DNA from 2 places in the Pseudomonas sp. BE134 genome. Region 1 is predicted to be linked to the other one. Evidence: predicted binding sites of a transcription regulator. Region 1 holds the regulator's gene; the other holds the start of a gene.
What was found. The regulator FliA, encoded in region 1, starts transcription of late flagellar genes. The targets are predictions, from matches to a motif close to CTAAAGTTTNNNNNNNNNNNGCCGNTAA.

Region 2: J2Y56_RS17165 (methyl-accepting chemotaxis protein) is a predicted target of FliA. The motif match lies at 1,682-1,709, and genes of this name have one in related genera.

What each region holds. Positions count from the first base shown of each region.
Region 1 covers NZ_JAVDUA010000026.1:45,735-48,825, reverse strand. Annotated here, with positions in the region: gene flhF (flagellar biosynthesis protein FlhF) at 1-636, shown strand, start outside; gene fleN (flagellar synthesis regulator FleN) at 753-1,583, shown strand; gene fliA (RNA polymerase sigma factor FliA) at 1,580-2,320, shown strand; gene J2Y56_RS20730 (chemotaxis response regulator CheY) at 2,489-2,860, shown strand; gene J2Y56_RS20725 (protein phosphatase CheZ) at 2,883-3,091, shown strand, end outside.
Region 2 covers NZ_JAVDUA010000019.1:93,537-96,627, forward strand. Annotated here, with positions in the region: gene nadC (carboxylating nicotinate-nucleotide diphosphorylase) at 1-80, opposite strand, end outside; gene ampD (1,6-anhydro-N-acetylmuramyl-L-alanine amidase AmpD) at 233-793, shown strand; gene ampE (regulatory signaling modulator protein AmpE) at 790-1,626, shown strand; gene J2Y56_RS17165 (methyl-accepting chemotaxis protein) at 1,799-3,091, shown strand, end outside.

The sequences.
Region 1 (3,091 bases):
GGTATGGGCAAGACCACCACCCTGGCCAAGCTCGCCGCCCGTTACGTACTCAAGTACGGTGCACAGAATATCGCGCTGGTGAGCATGGACAGCTTTCGCATTGGCGCCCAGGAGCAGCTCAGGACGCTCGGGCGGATTCTCAATGTGTCGGTGACCCATGTCGATCCGGGGCAGTCATTGGTACAGGCGCTGGAACCGCTGCTGCGCAAACGCGTGGTGTTGATTGATACCGCGGGCCTTCAGGCCAGCGATCCGGCACTGCGTATGCAACTCGAAAGCCTGGCCGGACGTGGCATCAAATCAAAAAATTATCTGGTGTTGGCAACCACTAGCCAGAAACAGGTTCTAACAGCCGCTTATCATAGCTACAAGCGTTGTGGGCTCGCTGGCTGCATCCTGACTAAACTGGATGAAACGGCAAGTCTGGGCGAGGTGTTAAGCCTGGCGATCAGTCATGAGTTGCCGGTGGCTTATCTGACCGACGGCCCGCGGATTCCGGATGATTTGCATCTGCCGCGACGTCATCAGTTGGTCAGCCGCGCCGTTAGCGTACAAATGCAGGAAGAACCCAGCGAAGAAGCCATGGCTGATATGTTCGCTGATATTTACCACAGCCCGACCAAGCAGGTCGGCTAAGGTAGTAATGAACAGTTTTTGTACCTACATCGATGGCCTGCCATGCATTGTTCCTTTAGCGAACGCGCAGCCAGTAATGTGGCCTCCGTCTATGCAAGACAAGGTAAAGAAATAACATGGGCAGCATGCATCCCGTACAGGTGATTGCGGTGACCGGCGGCAAAGGTGGCGTCGGCAAGACTAACGTGTCAGTGAATTTGTCACTGGCCCTGGCCGAGCTCGGCCGTCGCGTCATGCTGTTGGACGCTGACCTGGGCCTGGCGAATGTCGACGTCCTGCTGGGACTGACACCCAAACGTACCCTGGCCGACGTGATTGAAGGCCGCTGCGAGCTGCGCGACGTTCTGTTGCAGGGGCCGGGCGGTGTTCGAATCATTCCGGCGGCCTCCGGCACACAGAGCATGGTTCACCTGAGCCCGGCTCAACACGCCGGCCTGATCCAGGCCTTCAGCGACATCGGTGACAACCTCGACGTCCTGGTGATCGACACGGCTGCGGGTATTGGCGACTCGGTCGTCAGCTTTGTTCGTGCAGCGCAAGAAGTCTTGCTGGTGGTCTGCGACGAGCCGACCTCCATCACCGACGCTTACGCGCTGATCAAGTTGCTTAACCGCGATTACGGCATGAACCGCTTCCGCGTCCTGGCCAACATGGCCCAGAGCCCGCAAGAGGGTCGTAACCTGTTCGCCAAGTTGACCAAGGTCACTGATCGCTTCCTCGACGTCGCTCTGCAGTACGTCGGCGCGGTGCCTTACGACGAAAGCGTGCGCAAGGCCGTGCAGAAGCAACGCGCTGTTTACGAAGCCTTCCCGCGTTCCAAGTGCGCCCTGGCCTTCAAGGCCATCGCGCAGAAGGTCGATACCTGGCCATTGCCTGCCAACCCGCGCGGGCACCTGGAGTTTTTCGTCGAGCGGCTGGTGCAGCAGACCGCGGGTCCCGTTCTATGACAGCCAGTGGCTACAACCTCTACAAGAACTCGGCACGTGACGCGCAGTACGAGCTGATCGAGCGTTACGCGCCACTGGTCAAACGCATTGCTTACCACTTGCTGGCCCGTCTGCCAGCCAGTGTTCAGGTTGAAGACCTGATCCAGGCCGGGATGATCGGCCTGCTGGAAGTGTCGACCAAATACGACGCCAGCAAGGGCGCGAGTTTCGAGACGTACGCGGGCATACGAATCCGCGGCGCCATGCTTGATGAAGTGCGCAAGGGGGACTGGGCTCCGCGTTCGGTCCACCGAAATACCCGCATGGTCAGTGACGCAATTCGCTCTATTGAAGCTAAAACCGGTCGTGACGCTAAAGATCACGAGGTTGCGGCCGAACTCCAATTGAGTCTCGACGATTATTACGGGATTTTGAACGACACCCTCGGTAGCCGCTTATTCAGTTTCGACGATCTGTTGCAGGACGGCGAACACGAAGGGCTGCACGAGGATGGCGCGAGTGCTCATCTCGAGCCGTCACGCGATCTGGAAGATGAACGCTTCCAGGCGGCGCTGGCGGACGCGATTGCCAATTTGCCGGAGCGTGAGCGACTGGTGTTGGCGCTGTACTACGACGAAGAGTTGAATCTCAAGGAAATCGGTGAGGTCCTGGGGGTCAGCGAATCGCGGGTCAGCCAGTTACACAGCCAGTGCGCGGCCCGTTTGCGGGGGCGTTTGGGGGAGTGGCGAGCGCGCTGAAGGCAGTGTGGGGGACACTGCGAACGAGTCTGGTGCGGTTTTGAACGGCACTGGTCGCGATCTGTTGTGCTCCAGACAGTCATCGAATGCATTGCCGGTTTGAATGAAATGGCGTGTCCAGGTGCTGGGCGCGTTTAAGACTGCTTGGAGGTCGAATTGGACAAGAACATGAAAATCCTCATCGTTGATGACTTCTCAACGATGCGGCGGATCATAAAAAACCTGTTGCGTGACCTTGGGTTCACCAACACGGTCGAAGCCGACGATGGCACTACTGCCATTCCGGTTCTCAACAGCGGAAGCATCGACTTTCTGGTAACGGACTGGAACATGCCTGGCATGACCGGTATCGATTTGCTGCGCCACGTGCGCGCCGATGAAAAGCTCAAGCACTTGCCGGTGCTGATGGTGACTGCTGAAGCCAAGCGCGAGCAGATCATCGAAGCGGCCCAGGCCGGTGTAAACGGCTATGTCGTCAAACCCTTCACGGCCCAGGCGTTGAAAGAAAAAATCGAGAAGATTTTCGAACGCATCGGTTGATCCACTGCGCCACGGGGGAGCTATGGAGCATAAAGAATCTTCAATGGGCGATTTTGAATCGACCCTGAAAAAACACGCAGTGGAACTGGTCGAGAGCCTTGAAAAGGGCCGGTTCGGCGACGCTGTGCAATTGATCCATGAGCTCAATCAGACCCGTGACCGCGGCCTGTACCAGGAAGTGGGCAAGCTCACTCGCGAGCTGCACAGCGCGATCGTCAATTTCCAGATTGA
Region 2 (3,091 bases), on a different contig from region 1:
CTGCCGATGTCTTCTCGCAACGCACGGCGTACGTTGGCTTCGATTTCGGCGGTCAGGTCGGCGAGACGTAGATTCGGCATAACGGGCTCCACAAACAAAGTGGTCCGATTATAGGGCCATGGCACGAGTCAACCCAAGGTCTCATAGACGTTCCATTCGCGGCAATGATCGCATCTGGAGGGGCTATCGCGGCATACTGGGCGCCAACACAGTCGTCGTTGAAGGAACCGGTATGCAGTTGGACCCCGCGAGTGGTTGGTGTCAGGACGTGCGTTTATGCCCCTCACCCAACTTCAATGCGCGCCCCTCGGGCGAAATTTCCCTGCTGGTGATCCACAACATCAGCTTGCCGCCAGCGCAGTTCGCCACCGGCAAAGTGCAGGAATTCTTCCAGAATCGTCTGGATGTCACGGAGCATCCTTATTTTGAAGGCATTGCTGACTTGCGGGTGTCCGCCCACTTTCTGATTGAGCGCGACGGTGCTGTCACTCAGTTTGTCTCTTGCATTGAACGTGCCTGGCACGCCGGTGTTTCGAGTTTCGAGGGCCGGGACACCTGTAACGATTTTTCGGTGGGCATCGAGCTTGAAGGCACGGATGATCTGCCGTTCACCGATGCTCAGTATCTTGCGCTGACGGCTTTGACCCGACAGCTGCAAAACGCCTACACCGGCATCACTGCGCAGCGCATTTGCGGGCACAGCGACGTCGCGCCGGGGCGCAAGACCGATCCAGGACCGGCGTTCGACTGGGCACGCTATCGCGCGGCCCTGGCAAAAGAGGAAGGACAATGAGTTTTCTGGTGTTGCTGTTGGCGGTGTGGATCGAGAAATTCTCGGCACTGCGCCATCGGGTCCAGCGAGATGGCGGTTGGGTGCGCGAGCTGAACAAGCTTGAGGTCACGCCACGTCTGATCGACCGGTCATGGTTAATCCTGATCATTATGGTGTTGTTGCCGGTCGCGCTGTTGGGGTTACTGCTCGTGGTGCTGGAGCCCTTGGCCTACGGTCTGCTGGCGTTACCGGTGCATTTGCTGGTGGTGATTTACAGCCTGGGCCGAGGCGATCTGTTGGCGGGCTTGGGGCCATTTCGCGATGCCTGGCGCCGGGAAGACCTGCAAGCCGCTGAGCATGTGGCCGAACGTGACCTGGATATTTGCGCCGAAAGTGGCGAGCAATTGCTGGAACGGGTCGAAGCACACCTGCTGTGGGAGGCTTATCAAAGTTTCTTTGCGGTCATTTTCTGGTACTTCCTGCTGGGGCCGGTTGCGGCCCTGAGTTATCGCTTGCTGGCACTGGCCGAGGAGCATGGGCAGAACCCGGCCGTGGTCGAGCGCGCGGCACAATTGCGCCACGCCTTTGATTGGGTGCCCGTGCGGTTGCTGGCGATGAGTTTTGCGCTGATCGGCAATTTTGTGGCGGTCAGCCGGGTGATGTTGCATGAGTTGCTGAACTGGAACATCAGCGCTGCTCAGCTGATCGAGAAAGTCGGGCTGGTAGCCGGTGAAATTCCGGCCCCGGTCGTCGGACCGGATGGCATCAACAGCCTGGACCGGATCTGGGAGTTGCTACTGCGCGCGGCAGTGCTCTGGTACGCCGGTTTTGCGCTGTGGACGGTGCTCCCGTAACACTTCAATCCCAGTAGCAGCAGGCTGCTACAGGGATTGATCTCCCCGCGTTAACCTTAAGTTACAAAACATCCTGCCGATTTAAGATATACAGGGATAGCGCTCGATAGTGGCTATCTGCCGCTGGCCTGCGCCTGCCAAATAAAAATAAGAACTCAAAGGGAGACTTCCAGTGAAGAGCTTGCTCTATCCCGCCGTCGCGCTGATGAACCGCCTGAGCTTCGGCATGAAGTTCAGCCTGATCAGCGTGCTGTTCCTTGTGCCCATGCTGGTGACCAACTTCTATCTGGTGCGCGACTCCTATCGTGAATTTCAGGGCACACAAGTCGAACTGCAGAGCCTCAACCTGCTGGGCAGCGGCCTGACCCTTCGGCGAGACCTGGAGACACTGAATAATCTGGTACAGATCAACGTCACGCTGGGCCAGTCCGGCAAGGCCGGCAATGTCGAGTCGAAGATCGGCACGCTGGAGCAAAGTATCCTGGCGCGCCTGCAAGGGCTGACGGCAATGACCACTGATCCAGAGCAGATCACCGCTTTTGATGGCAAGCGCGATGAAATGATTGCCGCTTTCAAGGCCCAGCAAGCGGAAACCTCCCTGCAAAGTAAAAGCGGCATGATCGGCAAACTGCTCGGCAGCGCGCAGATTTTCAGCCAGATCATCGCCACTCAGGCCGGCCTCAGTCGCGACAATCAAAGCGACATGCGTCAACTGAGCGAACTGATCACCAGCGTCACTCCACCTGTGACCCAACTGCTGGGCGAAGGCCGCGCGATGGGTTCCTTTTCGCTGGGGCAAGGCTTTATCAACTCGGCGTCGAGCACTCGATTTGATGAGCTGTTGGCGCAGATCGAAAAGCTTCAGGGCGAATACGGCCTGAAATTGCAGGACGCCTTGGGCTCCAGCAAAGCGGCGCGTGAAACCCTGGCCGCTCAAGCGGATAGCAGCAAGGCTTCGCTGAAAAAAGCCAGTGAGCTGTTCGAAGAAAAAGTGGTGATGGCGGACACACTCGATACACCCTGGCAGGGTTTTTACGATCAGGTCACTGGCCTGATGGACCAAACTTACCAACTCAACGAAGCCACCTTGAAATTCCTCGGTACCCAGTTGCAGCAGCGACTGGAGCAAAACCGCACTCACATGATCTTGCAGGCCGTGGCGCTGTCGGTGGTGTTTGTGCTGATTTTCTACCTTTACGGCGGCTTCTACGCTTCAACCCGCACCACCCTCAAGCGGCTTGGCGCCATGATGGACACAGTCGCTGCCGGCGACATGACGGTGACCTTCCGTGCGCAAAGCCGCGATGAACTTGGCGAGTTGGGTGAGGTGTTCAACGGCACCGTGAAGAAAATCCATGACCTGATCGAGCGAGTCGGCAAGACCGTCAATGAGGTCGAGCGTCAGGCCGGGCAGGTTCAAAGCGTTTCTACCCAGAGCAACCAGGCAGTGGCCGGGCAGCGTACG